3 regions of the Kitasatospora sp. NPDC088346 genome follow, and region 1 is predicted to be linked to each of the others. Evidence: riboswitches for the same ligand, from Rfam matches in the RefSeq annotation. Region 1 holds a riboswitch; each other region holds the start of a gene.
What was found. Region 1 has a riboswitch for thiamine pyrophosphate ahead of thiO (glycine oxidase ThiO). Riboswitches for the same ligand answer to the same signal wherever they lie in the genome.

Region 1 (7,882 bases):
GTCGGGGTGGTGTCCGCCTCCGGGTCCCGGTGGGCGGTCAGCCGGCCGAGTTCGCGCCGCAGCCGCTGCCGGGCCCGCCGCTCGTCGAGCGCGGCGTACCCGCCGACCCAACGGTCCCGTACCGCGTGGCGGGCCCACCGGTGGACCCGCACCGAGCGGCGGACGGCCTGCGGACGGGGGCGGCGGCCCTCCTGCCGGGCCGCGCGCAGCAGCGCGGAGGCGTAGCGCAGGTCCGTCAGCTCGACGGAGCGCCACGGCGCGCCGAGCCGGCCGAACGCGCCGGCGGGGTCGGTGGCGATGTGATGGGCGGTGCGGGACAACGGGCCTCCTCGGCAGCACCGCCGGGGCTCTCCCGGCGGGCTACCGGAAGCCGGCCGGTCCCTTCGCCCGCAGTTCGCGCACCCTCACCCCTGCTGCTGGTAGTCCCAGGGCTGCGGCTGGTACTCGGCCGCGGGCTGCTGCGGGATGCCCGGGTGCGGCTGCTGCTGGTACTCCCAGTTCTGGGCGGGCTGCTGCTGGGCCGCGTACGGCTCCTGGTACTGGGGCTGGGCGTACGGGTCCTGGTACGGCTGCTGGTAGGGCTGCTGCTGGTGCTCCCAGGACTGGCCGTACGACTGGCCGTACGACTGGTCGTAGGGCTGGCCGTACGACTGGTCGTACGACTGGTCGTACGCGACGGCGGGCTGCTGCTGCCACTGCTGGTCGGCGTAACCGGCCTGCTGGTACCCGTCCTGGTAGTACGGCTGCTGCTCGGGCTGGGCCTGCTGGTACCCGGCGGGCTCCTCGGCGTAGACGCCGTCGTCGGGGCCGAGCTCCTGGAACTGCTCGTAGGCGAAGGGGGCCGGGCCGTCCTCGGGCTCGACCGGTCCGACCTCGCCGACCGGTGCCACGGTCTCGGCCGCGGCGACCGCGGCCACCCCGCCGGTGGCGGCGGCGAGCAGCGGGACCCTGGCCAGCGGGCCGGGCAGCGAGCCGTCCGGGCGGCGCAGCGACCAGCCGGCCGGCCGACCGCGCTTGACGGCCAGCGTGACGAAGGTCTGGCCGGCGGCGAAGGCGGCCGCGCCGGCCCCTATCACCAGCACCGACTGGAGCCGCATCCCGGCGACCACGCCCAGGAAGCCGGCGAGCGCGAGCGCCCGCCAGTGCAGCGGTGCCCGGTTCTGCAGCAGCAGCTCGGCCACCAGCCAGAGCGCGACCACCGCCAACGCGACGTACAGCAGCAGGTGTCCGATGCCCATCCCCGCTACCTCCAGTCGCGTACCGCGCGGTTGCGGGCGACTGTACCGGTTCCCGGCGCCGGGCCCCACATCCCGGACGGGCCCGCCCGCGGCCGTCCGTCAGCGCTGGTGGAGACCGAGGTTCTGGTAGATCTCCAGCGTGGAGGTGGAGTGGTTCAGGGTGATGAAGTGCAGCCCGGGCGCCCCCTCGGCGAGCAGCCGCTCGGACATCGCGGTGGCGTGCTCGATGCCGATCGCCCGCACGGCCTCCGGGTCCTCGGCCGCGGCGCGGAAGCGGCGCTCCAGCTCGACCGGGAACGCCGAGCCGGACAGCTGCGGGAAGCGCTCCAGCTGCTTGATGTTGGTGACCGGCATGATCTCCGGGATGATCGGCGTCGGGCAGCCGGCCGCGGCGACCCGGTCGCGCAGCCGCAGGTAGTCGTCGACCTCGAAGAACATCTGGGTGATCGCGTAGTCGGCGCCGGCCCGGCACTTGGCGACGAAGTGCCTGATGTCCTCGTCCCAGTCGGCGGACCGCGGGTGCATCTGCGGGAAGGCGGCGACGCCGACGCAGAAGTCCCCGATGCTGCGGATCAGCTCGACCAGCTCGTAGGCGTAGGTGACGCCGTCCGGGTGGCGGACCCACTCGCCCATCGGGTCGCCGGGCGGGTCGCCGCGCACCGCGAGGACGTTGCGCACGCCTTGGTCGGCGTACTGGCCGATGATGTTGCGGAGCTCGGCGATCGAGTGGTCCACGGCGGTGAGGTGGGCGACCGGGGTCAGAGTGGTCTCGGTGGCGATCCGGCCGACCAGGTTGACGGTGCGGCCGCGCGAGGAGCCGCCCGCGCCGTAGGTCATGCAGACGAAGTTGGGGTCCAGCGACTCGACCCGGCGGATCGCGTCCCAGAGGCGGCGCTCGGCGGCCTCGCTGCGGGGCGGCATGAACTCGAAGGAGAACGAGCGGTCACCTGCCGCCAGCAGATCGCGCACGGTCTGCGCACGGTCGGTTCTGGTGGAGGGAATCCCGAGTGCCATGCTCGCAGGTTAGCCGGGATCCGGAGATCGCAACCAAACGTGGTCCACCAAGTGAGACACCTGTCGAGACGTCCGATCCGTGGCGGTGAGAAGCCTTCCAAACACCCCGATAGTCTGATTGTCAGCCAATCGATCCGGAGTCTCCCGTGCGTTCGCCCACCGGTCTGCCCACCCACCCCATCGACGCGGAAGCCGTGCGCGAACGCGTCAACGCGGCCCTCGCCGAGTTCATGGACGGCCGCACGGCCCTGCTCGCCGGCATCTCCCCGCAGCTCGGTCCGGTCTCCGACGCCCTGCGCGACTTCCTGCTGGACGGCGGCAAGCGGCTGCGTCCCGCCTTCTGCTACTGGGGCTGGCGCGGCGCCGGCGGCCATGCCGATGCCCCGGGAATCACCCGGGCGGCGGCCGCACTCGAACTGCTCCAGGCGAGCGCCCTGGTCCACGACGACCTGATGGACCGCAGCGACACCCGCCGCGGCCTGCCCTCCGTCCACCGCCGCTTCGAGGCCCTGCACCGCACCAGCGGCTGGCGCGGCGACCGCGAACAGTACGGGGCCTCGGCCGCCGTCCTGCTCGGTGACCTGCTGCTGATCTGGTGCGACGAGCTGTTCAACGACTGCGGGCTCGACCCCGCCGCCGTCCGGGCGGCCAAGCCGTCGTTCGACCTGATGCGCACCGAGGTCATGCTCGGCCAGTACCTCGACGTGCTGGAGCCGGTCGCCGGGGACTCCGCCGACGCCGGAGCGCTGGACCGCGCCCAGACCGTGCTGCACTACAAGTCCGCGAAGTACACCATCGAGCGCCCGCTCCAGGTGGGCGCCGTGCTGGCCGGGGCCGGTCCCGAACTGGTCGCCGCCTACGCGGCCTTCGGCCTTCCGCTCGGCGAGGCGTTCCAGCTGCGGGACGACCTGCTCGGCGTCTTCGGCGACCCGTCCGTCACCGGCAAGCCGGCCGGTGACGACCTGCGCGAGGGCAAGCGGACCCTGCTGGTCGCGCACGCCATGCGCGGTCTGTCGCCCGCCGACGCCCGGCACCTGGACGAGCGGCTCGGCGCGCCCGACCTGACCGCCGACGAGGTCCCGGTGCTGCGCTCGCTGGTCGAGCGCAGCGGCGCCGCGGACCTGGTGGAGCAGCGGATCGACACGCTGATGCGGGACTCGATGGCCGCACTGGAGACCGCCCCGCTCAGCGCCGGCCCGGCCCGCCGGGTGCTGCGGGCCCTCGCCGAGGCGGCCACCGTCCGCAGCCACTGAGCCCGCGCGGGCGCCCCGGGCCGGGGCGCCCGCACCCGGGAGGCGGTCAGACGGCCGCGCGGATCCGGCGGGCCAGCTCGGCCGCCGCCGCACCCGGGTCCTCGGCCGCCGTGACGGCGCGGACCACGACCACCCGTCGGGCGCCCGCCGCCAGCACCTGGTCCAGGTTGCCCAGGTCGATGCCGCCGATCGCGAACCACGGCCGGTCGGTCGGCCGCCCCGCGGCGTACGACACCAGGCCGAGGCCGGGCGCGTGCCGGCCGGGCTTGGTCGGGGTGGGCCAGACCGGCCCGGTGCAGAAGTAGTCCACCCCCGGCTCGACCAGCGCGGTGTCCACCTCGGACTCGGCGTGGCAGGACCGGCCGATCAGCACGTCCGGGCCGAGGACCGCGCGGGCGGCCGGGACGGGCAGGTCGTCCTGCCCCAGGTGCAGCACCTGGGGACCGGCCGCGTGGGCCACGTCGGCCCGGTCGTTGACCGCGAAGAGCTTGCCGTGCCGGCGGGCGGCGTCGGCGAAGACCTCCAGGTACTCCAGCTCCTGTCTGGCCTCCAGCCCCTTGTCCCGCAGCTGGACGACGTCCACGCCGCCGGCCAGCACCGCGTCCAGGAACTCGGGCAGGTCGCCCTGCTCCCGGCGGGCGTCGGTGCACAGGTACAGCCGGGCGTCCTCCAACGCGGCCCGGGCGTCGACCGTCACAGCAGCATGGCCTGGGCGCGGCGCTTCACCTCGGTGCCCCGGTTCTCCCGCAGCGCCTGGATCGGGCTGCCGGGGAGCGACGGGTCCTCGGTGAACATCCACTCGAGGATCTCCTCGTCGTCGAGCCCGCAGTCGCGCAGCACCGTGAGGGTGCCGACCAGGTGCTTGACCGGTCCGTCCGGCTCGATGAAGGCGGCGGGCACCTGGAGCGAGTTGTTCTCGCCGCGGCGGACGGCCAGCAGGGTCCGGTTCCTCACCTGGTCCCGGACCTCGGTGATCTGCACACCCCACAGCTCCGAGATGTCGGGCAGGTAGAGCCACGCAGGGACAAGGGCATCAATCTTGGGATCAATCTTGCTCACGCCCCCAGACTGCCACCTCCGGCGACCCCCGCGCACCTGCCGTCCGGTCAGGCCACCGCCGCCTTGAGCTGGACGGCCGGATCGGCGGCGAGCGCCCGGTCCAGCACCGCAGCCCGGTCGATCAGCCGCCGCGCCTGGTTGAGGTCGCGCGGCCGGTCCACCGACAGGGCCGCGACCAGGGCGCCCTGACGCAGCCACAGCACCGTCCAGGACGGCTCATCGGGCGAACCGCGGTGGAGCAGCTCGTCCGCTCCGGCGTGCCGGCCCGCGTACTGCACCATCCGTCCGAACTGCTCGGACCAGAAGTACGGCACCGGGTCGTACGGCGCGTCCGCGCCCAGGATCGAGGCGGCCGCCGCCGTACCGGACTGCAACGCGTGGTCCCAGTGCTGGACGGCCAGCCGGGTGCCCGAGCGGGCCGAGGGGTAGGAGACGCAGTCCCCCGCCGCCCACACGCCGGGGGCGGAGGTGCGCAGCCGCTCGTCCACCAGGACCGACCCGGCCGCGTCCAGCTCCACGCCGGAGCCCTCCAGCCAGCCGGTGGCGGGCCGGGCGCCGATCCCCACCAGCACCTCGTCGGCGGGCAGCCGAGTGCCGTCGGTGAGCACCACGGCGCCGGGCTCGGCGGCCAGCACCCCGGTGCCGCAGCGCAGCGCCACCCCGGCGGCGGCGTACCAGCCGGCCATCGCCTCGCCGAGCGGCTCGGGCAGCGCACCGGGCAGCGGCGCCGGCCCGGCCTCGACCACCGTCACCTCGCAGCCCAGCTGCCGGGCCACCGTGGCGGTCTCCGCACCGATCCAGCCGGCTCCGACCAGCACCAGCCGCACGCCGGGGCGCAGCCGTTCGCGCAGCGCCAGCGCGTCGTCGACGGTGCGCAGCAGGCGGGCGCCGGGCGCCCCGGGCAGTGGCCGCGGCGCGGCGCCGGTGGCGACCACCAGCGCCTCGTACGGGAGGTCGCCGCCGTCGGTGCGCAGCACCCCGGGGGTCACGGCGAGGGCCCGGCGTCCGGGGAGCAGCTCGACGCCGAGGTGGTCCCAGTCGATCTCGAAGGTGGTGTCGTCGGCCTTGCCGAGCAGCACGTTCTTGGACAGCGGCGGCCGGTCGTACGGGCGGTGCGGCTCGTCGCCGAGCAACGAGATCCGGCCCTCCCAGCCCCCGCGGCGCAGGCCCAGCGCGGCCTGCGCGCCCGCCATGCCGGCCCCGACCACGACCACCCGTCCGGTTCGCTTCAGTTCGACCACCGGGCCAGCGTAGCGACCGCGCGTCCACGCCGTGTACGCGCCTTCGGGCCGGGCCGCGCCCGGCGTTATGGTGGACGGACACCACACACGGGAGCCCGGCGCACCGGGCTGAGAGGCGGGCTGAGGCGGCCCGCGACCGTCCGAACCTGATCCGGGTCATGCCGGCGAAGGGAGTATCGACTTTGGCACGGACACCTGACGTCCTGGTCGTCGGCGGCGGCATCATCGGCCTCGGCGTCGCCTGGCGCACCGCGCAGCGCGGTCTCGCGGTCACCGTGCTCGACCCGGCCCCGGGCGGCGGCGCGGCCCAGGTCGCGGCCGGGATGCTGGCCCCCGTCACGGAGCTCCAGTACGGCGAGGAGCCGCTGCTGCGCCTGGGCATGGCCTCCAACGAGCGGTACGCCGCGTTCGCGGCCGAACTCACCGAGTCCACCGGCCTGGACACCGGGTACCGGCAGACCGGCACGCTGGCGGTGGCGCTGGACTCCGACGACCGGGCGGAGCTGCGCGAGCTGCTCGCCTTCCACCAGCGGCTCGGCCTGGAGTCGCACTGGCTGACCGGCCGCGAGTGCCGCCGGCTGGAACCGATGCTGGCCCCCGGCGTGCGCGGCGGCCTCCAGGTGACGGGCGATCACCAGGTGGACGGGCGGCGGCTGTCGCGGGCCCTGCTCGCCGCCTGCGCCCGCGAGGGCGTCGTCCTGCACCGTGCCGAGGCCGCCGAGCTGCTGGTCACGGACGGCCGGGCCACCGGCGTCCGGCTGGCCGACGGCACCCGGCTGACCGCCGGGCAGCTGGTGCTGGCCGCCGGCTGCCGCAGCCACCTGCTGCCCGGCCTGCCGGACGGCGTGCTGCCGGCCGTCCGCCCGGTCAAGGGCCAGGTGCTGCGGCTGCGGATCCCGCCGGCGTACGCGCCGTTCCTGTCCCGCAACGTGCGGGCGGTGGTGCGCGGGCAGCACATCTACCTGGTGCCGCGGGCCGACGGCGAGCTGGTGATCGGGGCGACCAGCGAGGAGCTGGGCCACGACACCACCGTCACCGCGGGCGGGGTGTACGAGCTGCTGCGCGACGCGCACGAGCTGATCCCCGGCATCACCGAGCTGCCGCTGGTGGAGACCGGCGCCGGGCTGCGGCCCGGCTCCCCGGACAACGCCCCGCTGCTCGGCCCGACCGCGCTGCCCGGCCTCACCGCGGCGACCGGCCACTACCGCAACGGCGTCCTGCTCACCCCGGTCACCGCCGACCTGATCGCCGACCACCTGGCGACCGGGACCGTGCCCGGGCTCGCCGCCCCCTTCTCCCCCAGCCGCTTCACCGCAGAGGTCACGTCATGAACCAGATCCCGCTCACCGTCAACGGCGAGCCCCGCGAGCTGCCCGCCGCGACCACGCTGGCCGAGGTGGTGGCGCAGCTGAGCAAGGCGCCCTCGGGCGTGGCGGCGGCGCTCAACGAGGCCGTGGTGCCGCGCGGTTCCTGGGGCGAGACGGTGCTCAGCGCCGGCGACCGGGTGGAGATCCTCACCGCGGTCCAGGGGGGCTGAGCGCGATGACCGACACCCGCCTCGCACCGGACACCGGCACCGGCCCCGCGCCGGACACGGACGCGGACACCCTCACCATCGCCGGGACGACCTTCTCCTCCCGGTTGATCATGGGCACCGGCGGCGCCCCGAGCCTGGAGGTGCTGGAGCAGGCCCTGCTGGTCTCCGGCACCGAGCTGACCACCGTGGCCATGCGCCGGGTCGACCCCGGCACCCGGGGCTCGGTGCTCGACGTGCTCACCCGCAACGGCATCCGGGTGCTGCCCAACACGGCCGGCTGCTTCACCGCCGGGGAGGCCGTGCTGACCGCCCGGCTCGCCCGCGAGGCGCTCGGCACCGACTGGGTGAAGCTGGAGGTGATCGCCGACGAGCGCACCCTGCTGCCCGACCCGATCGAGCTGCTGGACGCCGCCGAGACCCTGGTCGACGACGGCTTCACGGTGCTCCCGTACACCAACGACGACCCGGTGCTGGCCCGCAAGCTGGAGGACGTCGGCTGCGCCGCGATCATGCCGCTGGGCTCGCCGATCGGCTCCGGCC
Region 2 (7,882 bases), on a different contig from region 1:
GGACGGGAGCCGGCTGCCGTTCTGAACGGCCCGGCCCGCACGGCCGTTCGGGTGCGCCGCAGGCGTACCGTCCGGAAAAGCAAAAGGCCCGGCCGCTGGCGACGGGGGATGCACCAGCGACCGGACTGTTTAAAACAGTAACAAAGATCCGCGTGCGCGCCAATTTGTCCACGCGGCCCCGGTCTTGGAATCTTCCGCGACCAGGGCCGTTGAGCGGGAATTGTGACGCCCGTCACCGGTGGGTCAGTTGAGCGTGACCTGACGGTTCACCAGATTCGCGCGGGCGCGACGCTCTTCGGCGGTGAGCGGGGTGGACTCGGTGAGCGCGGTGGCCAGCTTCTCGGCGAAGGCCGCGGCGGGCTTCTCGCAGTCGGCCGCGGTCATCTCCAGCGGCAGGTCCCAGACCGGGACGGTCAGCCCGTGTGCCCGGAACGAGCCGACCAGGCGGGTGTCCGCGCCCAGCGAGGCCTCGCCGGAGGCGGAGAGCCGGGCCAGCGCGTCCAGCAGCTGCTCCTCGGGCACCGTCATGACCCAGCGCAGGTGGTTCTTGTCCGGGGTGCCGCACCAGTAGGCGGCGGTCAGGCCGTTGAGCTTCTCGGTCGGGATGGCGGAGGCGTTGGCCCGCTCCAGGGAGGCCGCCACCTCACCCTCGGCGCTCTGCGACTCCTCCAGCCAGAACTCGAAGCCGGTGTGCACGGTCGGGACGAACTCGGCTGTGGTGTCGAGCAGTTCCTGCAGCCGCCGGCCGCCGGGAACGGTCCGGCGGGACGGCACCGGGCTGCCGGGCGGGGTGGTCAGCGCGAGCTCCAGCGCGTCCGCCAGGTCCCGGCTCAGGTCGCCGGAGGAGGACTGGGTCTGCAGGCCCAGCAGGATCGAGCCGTCCGGGCGGCGCAGGGCCGGCCAGGCCAGCGGCAGCACGGTCGCCAGCGTCACCGAGGGCACCTCGCCCTCGGCCTGCTCGGCCACCCCGGCGGCCAGCGTCAGCGGCACGGTGGCGGCGGGCACCAGCTCGCGCAGCGCCACCCAGTCGGCCTCGCCCGGCAGGCCCTCGAACGGGCGGTGCACCAGCTCCTGCACCGCGTGTGCGGCCTCCCGGCCGTGACAGGCCTTGTAGCGGCGGCCCGAGCCGCACGGGCACATCTCGCGCGCGCCGACGACCGGGACCTCGCCCGCGGTCACGGTGGTGGACTGGCTGCGCTGGGGCGACTTCTTGGCGGCCTTCTTGGCCATGGTGCGGCTCTCCCGGTGACGGCGACGTCTTGCTCCGGGCAGCCTACTGAGAATTCCGGGCCTTCCCCCGCGTACGGCGTCCGGCGGGCCCCGCGCCCGGGCCCGCGCAGCCCGCTCAGGCGCTGCGGACCTGCCGCCCCGCGCTGTCCGGCCGCCCCGGACCGTCCGGCCGTCCGGCCGGGTTGGCCGCCGGGCGCCGGCCGTCGGCGGGCAGCTCGGCCCAGACCGTCACCCGGCCGGGTGCGTGCCGCACCCCCCAGTCGCTGGCCAGCTCGCCCACGATGTTCAGGCCGCGACCGCCCCGGGCCGTCACGGACGGCCGGGCGGGCAGGGGCCTGGTGGCCGCGCCGCCGTCCGTCACCTCCAGGGTGAGCAGGCCGTCGCCGTGGGTCTGCCAGCGGACCAGTACCGCGCCCGCGTCCCCGTCCTGCTCCGGTTCGGCGAGCCGGACGAGCGGCCGGGCATACCGGCAGGAATTGCTGAGCAGTTCCGACAGGATCAGCACAGCATCGTCAATCACCGAATCCGGTATCTCCCGATCGCCCAGATCGCGCCGCAACCGCCGTCGCGCCACGCCCACGCTCGCCGGACCGTGCGGCACTGCCAGGGTCGATGAAGCCGGCTCGGCCTTCTCAGGCACAGAACGCGCCACCATCAACGCCACCCCCGGACCTCCTTCGCTTCTGCCGAGGGATGGATGCCCCCTGGGAATGCGTCGGAAACGACCGTTCACCGATCCCTGACGGCCATTTCCGGGCTCGCAACTCACGGTGCTCGAAAGGTGATTAGATGCTCACGTTGTGTTGTGGGAGAGGAGGAATTACACCCCTTTCCACACTTCGCGCCCCCTGTGCGCCCCAATGCGCCCACAGGGTCCCGAGAACGGCGCGCGGCCGGGTCAACCGCGCCCCCAGGACAGGCCCTAGCGACCCAGCTGCTCCAGCACCTGGCGCGGCCGGTTGGTGATCAGCGCCTCCACCCCGAGCCGCACGCACAGCTCGACGTCGGCGGGCTCGTCCACCGTCCACACGTGCACCCGGTGCCCGGCCCGCCGCAGCGCCGTCACCAGACCGGGGTCGCGCCGCACCAGGTCGATCCCGGGCCCCGCGATCCGGGCCCCGCCGGGCAACGAGCCGATCCGCCCCAGCAGCGGCAGCCGCCGCTCCAGCAGGTACACCGTCGGCACGGCCGGCGCCGCCCGGCGGACCCGGTGCAGCGCCAGTTCCGAGAAGCTCATGATCCGCACCGTGGACCCGGCGGGGTCGGCCGACCCGTTAGGCAGCAGGCCGAAGCGGTCCAGCGTCCGCAGCAGTTCGGCCTCCACCCGCCCGGCGTACCGGGTCGGGTGCTTGGTCTCGATCGCCAGCTCGATCCGGCGACCGCTGTCGGCCACCAGCTCCAGCAGCCGGTCCAGCGTCAGCACGGAGGCGGGCCTCGGGTCCTGCGGCGACTTCCAGGAGCCGAAGTCCAGCTCGCCGAGCTGGGCGAGCGTCATCGCCGACACCGTGCCGCTGCCGTTCGAGGTGCGCCGCACCGTCCGGTCGTGGACGCAGACCAGCTCGCCGTCGGAGGTCAGCCGGACGTCGCACTCCAGCCCGTCCGCGCCCTCCTCGATCGCCCGCCGGTAGGCCTCCTCGGTGTGCTCGGGCAGCGCCGCGGACGAACCGCGGTGGGCGATCACCCGGACGGAGGTGCGGTCGGGCGGGCCGGCGGAGGCCGCGGCGGAGTCGAGGGGCTGGGTGTCCACGACGATCACCCTACGCGGGCCACAATGGCCGAAAGCCACCGCCACGGGGAACGTGCGGTGAACAGGTCCCCGGTGACGGCGGCTCGGTGGCGGTCCCGGACCGGTGACGGCTACCCCGGTTGCGGCGACCCCGTGGAGGCCGCCGACCGTTGCCGGCCTCAGACCGGCCGGCGGACCAGCGTGGTCGCCCAGGTGGCCAGCGCGGCGGCCAGGAACGCGAACAGCGAGGCCGAGGTCCACGGCTGCGCCTCGAAGCCCACCGCTGACTGCAGGTCCTGCCAGAAGCCGGTCCACCAGCCGGCCACCGGGGTCGGCGCGATGAACTGGTAGGTGGCGAAGCCCACCGCCCACGGCAGCAGCATCAGCGGCCGGGCCGGGGCGTCCTGCTCCAGGTTCCAGCCGCCGCGGCCGGCGCCGAAGAAGTAGTCGACCGCGAGCACCGCGAAGAGCGGCACGAACACCGCGCCGATCAGGTAGAGGAAGTTGGTGTAGCCCTCGCTGAGCTCGTGGATCCACAGGGCGAGGCCGGTCACCAGGGTGCCGATGCCGACGGTCAGCACCCGGCGGTCGATCCGAGGGAAGAGGTTCTGCACCGACATGGCCGTCGAGTACACGTTCGCGAACGACTGGTCGGTCTCCCGCAGGACCAGGACCAGCAGGAACACCCAGCCCGCCGTCACCCCGGTGAACGAGTCGAAGATCTTCGCGCTGTCGCCGTCCTGCTGGAGCAGGGCGATCAGGCCCAGCACGTAGCACCAGACCTGGGCCACCGTGTAGCCGGAGAAGGTGCCCCAGAACGAGGCGCCCGGGGTCCGCGAGTGCCGGGTGTAGTCCGCGGCCAGGGGGACGAACGAGATGGACACCGCGATCACCGCGTCCGTCGCGGTCAGGAAGCCGTCCCAGTTGCCCGCGCCCGGGTCGGGGAAGCCCTGCCGGCCCAACTGCACGGTGAAGTAGACCATCGCGACGCCCACCGCGATCGCCACGTACTTGCGCAGCACCGCGATCGAGCCCAGCGGCCAGATCGTCAGCACCGTCGTCAGCGCGCCGGCGAGCAGCACGAACAGCCAGCGCCAGCCCTGCGTCCCGGCCACGTTCTGGGCGCCGCCCGCGATCACGATCAGCTCGAACACGCCCCAGCCGATGCACTGCGCGATGTTCAGCACGGTCGGCAGGTACGACAGTCGCGTCCCGAACAGCCCGCGCAGCACGGCCATCGCCGGTGCGCCGGTCCGGGCGCCGATCAGCGCGGCCACGCCGAGCATCGCGGTCCCGATCACGGTGCCGACCACGATCGCGGTCACCGCGGCGGCGAAGGAGAGCTCGGCGCCCGCCGTCCCGAGCACCGTGGCGGCGCTGGAGAAGCCGATCAGGCTGATCCCGAGGTTGGCCCAGAGCGCGAACTGCGCACGGAAGTCCAGGGTTCTCGGAGGTTCGGTGTCGAGCACCAGGGGCGCCTCGGGACGCTCGGCCACGGCGGTGGCGGACGTCGAGGCAGGGGAAGGCGAAACAGCCGTCATGGCCGATACTCCCTACGCCGGCATTACCCGGACAGGTTCCGGCGGTCTGCGTCCCCTCGACCGTCCATGCCGTGGTACCCATGGCGTACGGTCGAACAGCGCACTCTCAGCCTGGTTGGTCCAAGCTCCCGCGTCGTTTCAGTTTGGAGCGCCAGGCTAACGGGATCGGCGTCGAACGCCAAGGCCGGGCGGGGTGCCGTCCGCATCGCGGGACTTCTCCGCAGCGCGGCCGGACGGCCCCGCCGGGCCCGGTTGTCGGGAGCGCCTAAGCATTCTCATGACTTCTTCAGGGGGCTGCTTACGGCAACTGAATCGGTCGTGCGAAAAACTATGGCCAAGGTCCTGTCAGCTATGGAGGTCGTCCGTGAGCACCGAGCACGAGAGTGGGTCCACCGGGGCGCAGGAGGGTCAGTCCTCCGGCGTTCCAGAGGCGGGTGCTCTGTCGAAGCCGGCCGAGACCGCCCCGGCCGCCCCCGGGTACATCGACGCACCGCCGCCGGTGCTGCCCGCCGCGCCGGCCCCCGCCCCCGCGCCCGGCTACCTGGACGCACCGCCGCCGGCCGCGCCCGCCGGGTTCGCCGCTCCGGCACCCGCCGCTCCGGCCGCGCCGGTGCCCGTGCTCGCCGAGGGCGCGCCGCAGGGCGACCCCAACCCGTACGCCTCCCCGGCGGCCGGGCACCCGCAGGCCGCGCCGCAGCCGCCCGCGGGCGAGCCGCACCACCCGTTCGGCGCCGGGCACCCGCTCGGCGGCTGGGGCACCCCGCCCGGCGGTACGGGCGGTCCCGGCCACCCCGTCGAGTGGGGCACGCCGGCCGTCCCGCCGCCCGGCCCGCGTCGCCGGCGCGGCGGCCTGATCGCCGTGGTCGCGGCCGTCGCCGTGCTGGCCGGCCTGGCCGGCGGCGCGATCGGCGTCTCGCTGACCGACGGCAAGGACGGGTTCGCCGGCTCCACCAGCCGCACCAGCACCACCGTGACGGTCGGCGACAACCAGAAGGCCCTGGACCGGGCCCCCGAGTCGGTCGCCGGCATCGCCGCCAAGGCACTGCCCAGCACCGTCACCATCAAGGCCCAGGGCTCCAGCGAGTCGGGGACGGGCACCGGTTTCGTCTTCGACACCGAGGGCCACATCCTCACCAACAACCACGTGGTCGCCCCGGCGGCCAGCGGCGGCAAGCTGACGGTCAAGTTCTCCGACGGCTCCTCCTACCCCGCCTCCGTGGTCGGCCGGGCCCAGGGCTACGACGTGGCCGTGGTCAAGCTCGACAACCCGCCGAAGGACAAGCTCGTCCCGCTGCCGCTCGGCGACTCCGACAAGACCGCCATCGGCGACGCCACCATCGCGATCGGCGCGCCGTACGGCCTCGAGGGCACCGTCACCACCGGCATCATCAGCGCCAAGGACCGCCCGGTCGCCTCCGGTGACGAGACCGGCTCCCAGGCGTCCTACATGAACGCGCTGCAGACCGACGCCTCGATCAACCCGGGCAACTCCGGCGGGCCGCTGCTCAACGCCTCCGGCCAGGTGATCGGCATCAACTCGGCGATCCAGTCCAACAGCGGCGGCTCCAGCGGCCGGGCCGGCTCGATCGGCCTCGGCTTCGCCATCCCGATCAACCAGGCCAAGTGGGTCGCCGAGACGCTGATCAAGGACGGCAACCCGGTCTACGCGATCCTCGGCGTGCTGCGCAACGACGACTACAAGGGCGACGGCGCCCAGATCCAGACCAAGGACGTCCAGGGCACCCCGGCCGTCACCCCCGGCGGCCCCGCCGACCAGGCCGGCCTCAAGCCGGGCGACGTCATCACCAAGCTCGGCGGCATCTCCATCGACAGCGGTCCGACCCTGGTCAGCGAAATCTGGACGCACAAGCCGGGCGAGAAGGTCGACGTCGAGTACACCCGCGACGGCAAGGCCGCCAAGACCACCGTCACCCTCGGTGAACGCAAGGGCGACAACTGACCCGAGCACCCGAAACGGTGTGCACCGAACCCCCCGGAACCCGTTAGGCTGACCTCCGCCTGGAGAGCTGCCCGAGCGGCCTAAGGGAACAGTCTTGAAAACTGTCGTGCGGTGACCCCGTACCGTGGGTTCGAATCCCACGCTCTCCGCCGCACCCGGCCCCCGATCCGCACCAGCGGTCGGGGGCCGGTCGCCGTTCCGGCCCCGTGGACGAGCCGCCCGGGGATCGGCCGGACGGGTGGATCCCCGCCCAACGTGCCCCGCCCGTACCGTTCCTGACGCACCGCTCGCCGAGAATCGGGCGCCCGGGGCGCGGCCCGGCTGCGACAGGCGACAGGTGACGGACGAGGCGGGGCGGATGACGTCGAGTGCGGTGCGGCGGCCGGGGCCGGTGGCCGGGGTGCCGGCCGGGGCGCCCCGGATGGTCTGGTACGCGGCGTACGCCTCGAACATGCACCTGGCCCGTCTGACCTGTTACCTCGCGGGCGGCCGTCCTGCCGAGGGGGCCCGGACCCTGCCGGGTGCCCGGGACGGGCGGCCGCCGGTCGGGGCGGTGCCGGTGCTGCTGCCGGGGCGGCTGCACTTCGCGCTGGAGTCGCTGGTCTGGGGCGGCGGGATGGGCTTCTACGACCCGTTCGACGACGGCGAGATGCCGGCCCGGGCCTTTCTGCTGCGGGCCGGGCAGTTCGCCGACGTCCTCGCGCAGGAGCGGCGCCGTGCGCCGGGCACCGACCTCGACCTGGGCACCGTCGTCGCCGAGGGACGCGAGCGGCTGGGCCCGGGCCGGTACGAGACGCTGCTCTGCGCCGGGGTGCTGGACGGTCATCCGGTACTGACCTTCACCGCCCCGTGGCGCAGTGCCGAGGCCGAGCTGAACGCGCCCTCGGCGCCGTACCTGCGGGCCGTCGCCACCGGGCTGCGCGAGGGCCACGGCTGGGACGCGGAACGGTCGGCGGCCTATCTGAGCAGCCGTCCGGGGGCGGCGGGGGTGTGGTCGCCGGGCCGGGTGGAGCGGGTGCTGCGGGGAGCCGGCGAGGCCGGGCACTGACCGCGTCCGCCCGGCGGTCCGGCCACCGCCCGGGCTGGTGCCCCGTGGCCGGCCACCGCCCGGGTGGCTGCTACCCGGCTGCTACCACGTGGCCCAGTCGAGGTTCCAGCCGCTCAGCCCGTTGGCCGGGTCGAGCGCCTGCTTGTGGACCGAGCCGCGCACGGTGACCACGTCGCCGACCATGCTGTCGGCGTAGTACCGGCCGGCCGTCGAGTTCGGGTCGCCCGCCGCGGTGTCGACCAGGCCGATGCAGCCGTGGCTGATGTTGGCGCGGCCGACGGCGCCGCCGGCGAGCGGGTTGCCGTGCACGTAGGTGCCGGTGTTGGTGAGGCGCAGGGCGTGCGGCCGTTCGGTGTCGTAGCCGGCGCCCACCAGGC
Region 3 (7,882 bases), on a different contig from region 1:
ATCAAGGCGATGCCTTTCGAGTCTTGGCGCGGCCGCGGGGCAGGTCGGCCCGCACGTTTCTTGTCATGTACATCTCATCACGTGGAGTTGTTCACGTACAGAGGGGGTGGCGACACTCCGCCAGTGGATGGTGACGGAGCGTCGATCATTGGGTGCTGCCAATCTGTCCGGGGCATGGTCGGCTGACGATCCCTCGGCTTGCTCTTGCCCGTCACGGTCACCGCCGCCGGCGTCTTCCGACAACGACGCCGGCAGGCAGCTCCCCGCCCGACTCGCGACGACCCACTCCACGATCACGAAAGGGTGGGGCGACACCGACGGCAGGGCGCAGGTGATCGAGCGCGGAGCGAAGCCGGGCATCGAGGTGGCGTCGTCCCACGAAATGCCCAGGCCAAGGGGCTTCTCGGTCGTACCGCGGCGACGGGTCGTCAAGCGCAGCTCCGGCTGGATCATGCCGTACCGCTGGCTCGCACGTGACTACGAGACCAAACCCTGCTCCGAGAGCATGATCCGCTCGCCGCGACACTGCGGCGGGGGCCGATGGCCTGACGACCTGTTAGCCACAAGAATAAACAAAAACCCACGGATCTACGCACGGATTCTGTGCCGTTTGTTTGTACCGTGGGAAAAGCGACGGGAACCGGCCACCCCCGCACCGGACCGGCGCCCGCCACCGCGATGGCGTCCTTCACTCTGCCCACCTCCGACGATCGCCCTCGCCGGTGCCCGGTGCGGGCCAGTGGTGACACACCATCCACGCCGATGATCTGACCGGTAACTGCTGCTGCATCCGGACGGCTTTCGCCCCGCCTGCCTCCGTGCGAGCTCGCTCACCGGTGCTGCGGCCGGCCGGGCCCGGGGGCGTGCGTGGGGCGAGGCGCTCTGTGGCGGGACGGTCGTGGCAGTGTCACGGGCCCCTGACAGGGCGGGCTCGGTCGGGGCCTGCGGGCTCTTCTCCCACATGTGCCTGTCGGCGAGATCCGGTGTCTTCGACGCCTCTGCGTTCGCGCGCCATACCGACCAGGAGATTTCACCCGACCCATCTGTCGACGACGGGTGGAAACTGGTTCTGGATCACTTTCCGGATGCTGTTGGTGATCTTCACCGATGAGAGTGATGTTGCTGCCTTTCGGCTGATTGAGCCCGGGCTTGTCTGCTGTCCTGGCCCGGAGATCGGGCTGGTCAGAGGGCTGGACTGCGGTGGCGATGGGTTCGTGGTCCGCGCGGGAGATCCCGCCGCTGACCGCGCGGATGGCACGGGCGAGCAATCCTCGGGGCACGGCTGCGATGTGGGTGCGGGATCATCTGGATGGGCTGTTCACGGACGATGACTTCGCCGACTGGTACCCCGCTGACGGACGTCGCGGCCTGTCGCCGGCGCGACTGGCGTTGGTGTCGGTGCTGCAGTACGCGCAGAACCTCACCGACCGTCAGGCAGCCGAGGCCGTCCGGTGTCGTCTGGACTGGAAACTACTGCCTGGGGCTGGAGTTGGATGATCCGGGCTTCGATTTCTCGGTGCTCAGCGAGTTCCGTGACCGGATGGCCGAGGGCGATCGGGCGGACCGGTTGCTGACGGTGATGGTGGAACGGCTGGCGGAGGCGGGGCTGGTCAAACGACGTGGGCGACAGCGGACCGACTCCACCCACGTCCTGGCGGCGGTGCGGCGCCTGGACCGGATCGAGCTGGTCGGCGAGACCCTGCGCGCGGCCCTGGAGGAACTGGCCGCAGCGGACGAGAACTGGGTATCCGCCCTGATGACGGACGAGTGGGCCCGGCGTTACGGCGGGCCAGTCCGCTACGACCGACTGCCCAAGGAGACGAGCGAGCGCAAGCAGTACGCGCTCACGGTCGGTGCGGACGGCATGTGCCTGTTCCAAGCCCTCCTCGCTCCTGGCACCCCAGCCCGGCTCCGGTGGCTGCCCAAGGTCGAGGTGATGCGGCAGGTCTGGGTCCAGCAGTACTGGTACGACGAACACGGTGGTCTGTGCTGGCGCGGGCCCACGCAGACCCGCGACCGGCTGGGCCGACGTCACAGTCCTCGGCGCTCGACGTCCGCGGAGGCATCCGACGGTCGGCCCGACCTCGCCTCCGCCCGGGTGCCGTGGTCGTCGGTGCAGATCGTCTCACCCCACGATCCGCAGGCCCGCTTTAGCCACAAGCCCGGCAAGGCCGAGTGGGTCGGCTACAAGGACCACCAGACCGAGACCTGCGACACCGGCCTGCCCAACGTGATCGTGCACGTCGCCACCACGCCGGCACCCGAGCAGGACATCGACGCCCTGGAACGGATCCACTGCGACCTCGCCGCACGCGACCTGGCCCCGGCCGAGCACCTGGTCGACGGCGGATACACCAGCCCCGCCACCACCCACCGGGCCAGGACCGAGTACGGAATCGACCTGGTCGGCCCCGTCCGGCTCCCACCCCGGTCACGGGCACTCCCGGGCTTCGACAAAGAGGACTTCCACCCCAACTGGGAGGAACGAACGCTTACTTGTCCCAACGGCGCCACCAGCCCACCCTGGAAACCGACCCTCGCCGATGGACAGCCACGCCTGTCGGTGCTTTTCCCACGTGCTGTCTGCCGGGCCTGCGACGACCGTCCGAAGTGCACCGGAAACGTCGACGGCAAAGGCCGCCACATCCTGCTCCTGCCACGGCCGCTGCAGGAGATCCAAAACCGCGTCAGGAAAGAGCAGAAGACCAGGGCCTGGCAGGACCGATACGCCATGAGAGCCGGCTGCGAGGCCACTGTCTCCGAGACCGTGCACGCCCATGGCCTGCGCAACTGCCGCTATCGCGGCACAGCGAAGACCCACGTCCAGCACGTTCTCACCGCAGCCGGAACCAACATCATCCGCCTCAGCCAGCACCGCGACGACGGCGGATCAACGGCCCCCAACGAGGCCAGACCACCCGCCTCCAGCACCTGTGCCAGCGACTGAGCGACGGGACTCGAACCCGTCGCTCATGAAGATCACCAACAGCATCCTTTCCGTTTCCGTGCCAGGGCCACGGAGGGTCACCCAGACCGCGATCGTGATCGACTGTGGCCGATGCGGTGTTCGGGGACCTGTGGTTTCCGCGAGTCGATGGTGTTCTGGTCGAAGAGCTCCTGGTAGAAGCGGAGTTGGTGGTGCTGCGGGTCCGATCCGCGATCCTGGGGGTGGCGTGCCCGGACTGCGGGTCCGTTTCGAGTCGGGTGCACAGCGCCGCGCCGGGAGACCCCCTCCTGCCTCCCGGTGCGGCGCGGTTCTGGGTCGGCCGTTAGTCAGCCAGCGGGAGGTAGACCCGGTTGCCGTTGGCCGCGAACTCCTCGGACTTGGCCTTCATGCCAGCTTCGGCCTCATCGTCGCTGGCCACGGCCATGTCGTCGCCGTAGGTGTCCATGATGCTTTTGCTGATCTTCATCGAGCAGAACTTCGGGCCGCACATGGAGCAGAAGTGCGCCGTCTTGGCGGGCTCCGCGGGGAGGGTCTCGTCGTGGAAGTCGCGGGCCGTCTCCGGGTCGAGGGCCAGGTTGAACTGGTCCTCCCAGCGGAACTCGAAGCGGGCGTCGGAGAGGGCGTCGTCCCACTCCTGGGCGCCGGGGTGGCCCTTGGCCAGGTCCGCCGCGTGGGCGGCGATCTTGTAGGTGATGACGCCGGTCTTCACGTCGTCCCGGTTGGGCAGGCCGAGGTGTTCCTTGGGGGTGACGTAGCAGAGCATCGCGGTGCCCCACCAGGCGATCATCGCCGCGCCGATGCCCGAGGTGATGTGGTCGTAGCCGGGCGCGACGTCGGTGGTGAGCGGGCCGAGGGTGTAGAACGGGGCCTCGTCGCAGATCTCCCGCTGGAGGTCCATGTTCTCGCGGATCTTGTTCATCGGGACGTGGCCCGGGCCCTCGATCATCACCTGGACGTTGCGGTCCCGGGCGATCCGGCCGAGCTCGCCGAGCGTCTGGAGCTCGGAGAACTGGGCGTCGTCGTTGGCGTCCGCGATGGAGCCGGGCCGCAGGCCGTCGCCGAGCGAGAAGGTGACGTCGTAGGCGGCGAGGATGTCGCAGAGTTCCTCGAAGTTGGTGTAGAGGAAGTTCTCCTGGTGGTGCGCCAGGCACCAGGCCGCCATGATCGAGCCGCCGCGCGAGACGATGCCGGTCTTGCGGCGGGCGGTGAGCGGGACGTACCGCAGCAGCACGCCGGCGTGGACGGTCATGTAGTCGACGCCCTGCTCGCACTGCTCGACGACGGTGTCGCGGTAGACCTCCCAGCTGAGGTCCTCGGCCTTGCCGTCGACCTTCTCCAGGGCCTGGTAGAGCGGCACGGTGCCGATCGGCACGGGGGAGTTGCGCAGGATCCACTCGCGGGTGGTGTGGATGTTGCGGCCGGTGGAGAGGTCCATGACGGTGTCGGCGCCCCAGCGGGTGGCCCAGGTCATCTTCTCCACCTCCTCCTCGATGGAGGAGGTGACCGCGGAGTTGCCGATGTTCGCGTTGATCTTCACCAGGAAGTTGGTGCCGATGATGGCCGGCTCCACCTCGGGGTGGTTCACGTTGACCGGGATGACGGCGCGGCCGCGGGCCACCTCGTCGCGCACGAAGTCCGGCTCCAGCCCCTCGCGCAGGGCCACGAACTCCATCTCGGGGGTGATCACGCCCTGCCTGGCGTACGCGAGTTGGGTGACCGCGGCGCCGGCGCGGCCGCGCAGCGGGCGGCGCGGCCGTCCGGGGAAGACCGCGTCGAGGTTGCGGAGGTTCCCGCCGCGCGGCGCGGTGTGCTTGATCCCGTCGTCCTCGGGGCGGGCCTCGCGGCCGTCGTACTCCTCGACGTCGCCGCGCTGGCGGATCCACGCGTCGCGCAGCGCCGGCAGGCCGCGGCGCACGTCGGGCTGGTAGTCCGCGTCGGTGTACGGGCCGGAGGTGTCGTAGAGCGGGACGGTGCGGCCGTTGGTGAGGTGGACCTCGCGGTACGGGACCCGCAGGTCGGGCCGGGACCCTTCCAGGTAGGCCTTGCGCCAGGCCGGGGTCGGGTAGCCGGTGGCGGCGCTGCTGACCGGGGCGGCCGTGCCGCGGGCAGACTTCTGCTGTGCATCAAAGACGGTCATCTGACCTTCTACTCCCTACGCCGGCATTATCCGGTCCAGGTTCCTGCGGTCGGCGCAGCGGTCGGCACGTCCTCGACGTGACCGTTCAGCGCCCTCTCAGCCCGGTGCTCCGAGCTCCCGTGTCCGCAGACGGTTTGCCTGCGTAAGACGTCCAACACCGTAGCGGGCCGGTCCGCCCAGGTCCAGACGGGTTCCGGACAGCGGACCGGGTGGCAGACTGGCCGGATGGTGGGGCTGACGGGGCGGGTGACGGGCAGGGTCGGGGCCGGCCTGGTCGGCGAGGTGCTGATCCAGGTGCCCGAGCGGCAGGGGGCGGAGGCGTTCCTCGCCCACCTCGCGGTACCGGGCGAGCCGTTGGCGCCGGGGACGCGGGTGGTGGTGTTGGAGTACCAGCCGCCGCGCACGGTCTACGTCGCGCCGGCGTACGGCTGACACCTCGGCGCGTTCGACCGTCTTGACGCAATCTTGACGCCCCTGATGCGCTTTCAGGACACCTGAGGCTTCCCAAAGGATCACGGCAGGCGAAGAATCTGCTGCTGCCACCGCGTTCCGCGCCGTCCTGCACATCAGAGCGCAGCCACGGAGCCGGTGCGCTCCGAAGGGGGAAAGCCGATGCTCATCGGCATCGCGGGGGCCGTGGCGGCCTCCATCGTCGTTCTGATCGTGCTGTTCAAACTGATGTGGCGGGTGGCGGAGCCGAACGAGGCGCTGGTCATCTCGGGCTCGACGCACCGCACCGAGGGTCTCGCCGACGGGCTGGGATTCCGGATCGTCACCGGCCGGGGCACCTTCGTGGTGCCGGGCGTGCAGGTGGTGCGCAAGCTGTCGCTGGATCTGAACGAGGCCGAGCTGGACGTCGAGTGCGTGACGTCGCAGGGTATTCCGGTGCACGTCAAGGGTGTTGTGATCTTCAAGGTGGGCGACGACACGGTGTCGATCGCCAATGCCGCCCGGCGTTTCCTGGACCAGCAGAAGATGATGGGCCAGCGGGTGCACAACGTGTTCGCGGGCCATCTGCGGTCGATCGTCGGCGGGTTGACCGTGGAGGACATGATCCGGGACCGGGAGCGGCTGACCGGGGAGACCAGGGCCGCGTCCGGTTCCGAGATGGAGAAGCTCGGCCTGATCATCGACTCGCTGCAGATCCAGGAGATCCTGGACCCGACCGGGTACATCACCAACCTGGCCGCCCCGCACGCGGCCGCCGTCCAGCGGGACGCCCGGATCGCGGCCGCCGAGGCGGACCGCCGGGCCACCGAGGCGGAGCAGGAGGCGTTCGCCCGCAAGGCCGAGGCGACCCGCAACTCCGGTATCCAGCAAGCCGGTTACCAGGCCGAGATGGAGACCGCGACGGCCCGGGCGATGCAGGCGGGACCGCTGGCGCAGGCCGCCGCCCGGCAGGAGGTCGTGGTCCAGGAGACCAAGGTCGCCGAGCTGGAGGCGCACCGCAAGGAGCAGCAGCTGCAGGCGGACGTCCGCAAGCCGGCCGACGCCCGTGCGTACGAGACCAGGACGAAGGCCGAGGCGGACCGTGACGCCCGGATCTCGGCGGCCGAGGCCCTGGCGCGGGAGACCGAGCTGAAGGCGGGCGCCGAGGCGAACCGGGTGAAGGTGGCGGCCACCGCGGAGGCCGAGGCGACCAGGGCCCGCGGTCTGGCGGCGGCCGAGGCGACCAAGGCGACCGGCCTGGCGGAGGCGGCCTCCGCGGAGGCGAGGGGCCTGGCGCAGGCGGAGGCGGCCCGGGCCCTCGGTCTGGCCGAGGCGGAGGCCATCAAGGCCCGGGCGGCGGCCCTCGCGGAGAACCAGGAAGCCGTCGTGGCGCAGCAGTTGGCCGAGAACTGGCCGGAGATCGTACGGGCCGGCGCGGAGGCCTTCGGCAACGTCGAGCACATGGTGCTGCTGAACGGCGCGGACGGGATGTCGGACATGTTCGCCAAGGCGCTGACCATGGGCGGCACCGGGCTGGGCCTGGCCCGGCAGCTGCTGGGCGCCATGAACGCGCCCAAGGCCCCGGCCGACGGCCGGCAGCCGACCGACGGGAAGCCCGCCGCCGGGAAGCCGGCCGACGGTAAGCCGGTCAGCCTGCCGATCCCGGTGCAGGAGGCCTGACGCGGGAGCGCCCGCCCGTCGGGGTGACGGGCGGGCGCGGCGCGGGGCGGGCCGGCCGGCTGGGCGGGCCGGGCGAGGCGGTCAGACGGTCTCGGCGGTGACCCGCTCGGCCATCCGCTCCGCGAAGACGTTGCCGACCAGGACACCGAGGCCGATCGCCGCGACCAGCAGGACGGTGCCCAGCCAGACCATGGTCTCCACCGGCACGGTGTAGGCCAGCACCACCTTGGCCGCGCACTCGGTGACCAGCACGGCGCCCCAGGCCAGCGAGAAGTTGCGCTCGTCGCGGCGGAAAGCGGCCGAGCCGGCCATCAGCCGGTCCCAGGCGGCGGACCGGGCGGCGTCGCCCTTGACCAGGAAGGGCCGCAGGCCGGCCGTCATCAACGGGCGGCCGAGCAGCGCGGTGACGATCATCGAGCCGCCGATCACGCTGCTGATCGCGCCGTCCTTGGCGACCATCAGCCGCGGGTCGCCGGCGACGGCGGACAGCGCGATGCCGGCCACGTTCACCACCAGCATCACCAGGGCCAGGCTGTTGACCGAACGGTCCCGGAGCAGCCCGGCGACGGTGCGCACGACCGGGACGGCGCTGGAGACGGTCAGCGAGGCGACCAGCCCCAGGCCGAACAGCGAGTGCGCCGCGTAGTAGACGCCGAGCGGCACCGCCACGTCGACGGCCAGCGGCCGGA

Region 2: linked by a shared signal. The riboswitch ahead of ACIOFR_RS18710 (purine-cytosine permease family protein) and the one ahead of thiO (glycine oxidase ThiO) in region 1 are both predicted to bind thiamine pyrophosphate.
Region 3: linked by a shared signal. The riboswitch ahead of thiC (phosphomethylpyrimidine synthase ThiC) and the one ahead of thiO (glycine oxidase ThiO) in region 1 are both predicted to bind thiamine pyrophosphate.

What each region holds. Positions count from the first base shown of each region.
Region 1 is NZ_JBIURH010000001.1:530,660-538,541, reverse strand. Features, by position in the region: gene ACIOFR_RS02415 (hypothetical protein) at 1-320, opposite strand, end outside; gene ACIOFR_RS02410 (hypothetical protein) at 405-1,238, opposite strand; gene metF (methylenetetrahydrofolate reductase [NAD(P)H]) at 1,338-2,252, opposite strand; gene ACIOFR_RS02400 (polyprenyl synthetase family protein) at 2,399-3,505, shown strand; gene thiE (thiamine phosphate synthase) at 3,552-4,202, opposite strand; gene ACIOFR_RS02390 (Rv2175c family DNA-binding protein) at 4,199-4,564, opposite strand; gene ACIOFR_RS02385 (NAD(P)/FAD-dependent oxidoreductase) at 4,612-5,805, opposite strand; TPP riboswitch at 5,883-5,995, shown strand; gene thiO (glycine oxidase ThiO) at 5,964-7,136, shown strand; gene thiS (sulfur carrier protein ThiS) at 7,133-7,342, shown strand; gene ACIOFR_RS02370 (thiazole synthase) at 7,348-7,882, shown strand, end outside.
Region 2 is NZ_JBIURH010000012.1:173,676-181,557, forward strand. Features, by position in the region: gene ACIOFR_RS18690 (bifunctional DNA primase/polymerase) at 1-25, shown strand, start outside; gene ACIOFR_RS18695 (DUF5926 family protein) at 244-1,230, opposite strand; gene ACIOFR_RS18700 (ATP-binding protein) at 1,346-1,885, opposite strand; gene ACIOFR_RS18705 (glycerophosphodiester phosphodiesterase) at 2,153-2,977, opposite strand; gene ACIOFR_RS18710 (purine-cytosine permease family protein) at 3,136-4,497, opposite strand; TPP riboswitch at 4,488-4,639, opposite strand; gene ACIOFR_RS18715 (S1C family serine protease) at 4,862-6,457, shown strand; tRNA gene ACIOFR_RS18720 (tRNA-Ser) at 6,519-6,606, shown strand; gene ACIOFR_RS18725 (histone deacetylase) at 6,816-7,505, shown strand; gene ACIOFR_RS18730 (Ig-like domain-containing protein) at 7,587-7,882, opposite strand, start outside.
Region 3 is NZ_JBIURH010000034.1:1,059-8,940, forward strand. Features, by position in the region: gene ACIOFR_RS30740 (transposase) at 1,288-1,497, shown strand; gene ACIOFR_RS30745 (transposase) at 1,517-2,947, shown strand; gene thiC (phosphomethylpyrimidine synthase ThiC) at 3,270-5,084, opposite strand; TPP riboswitch at 5,080-5,215, opposite strand; gene ACIOFR_RS30755 (hypothetical protein) at 5,310-5,516, shown strand; gene ACIOFR_RS30760 (flotillin family protein) at 5,697-7,193, shown strand; gene ACIOFR_RS30765 (VC0807 family protein) at 7,275-7,882, opposite strand, start outside.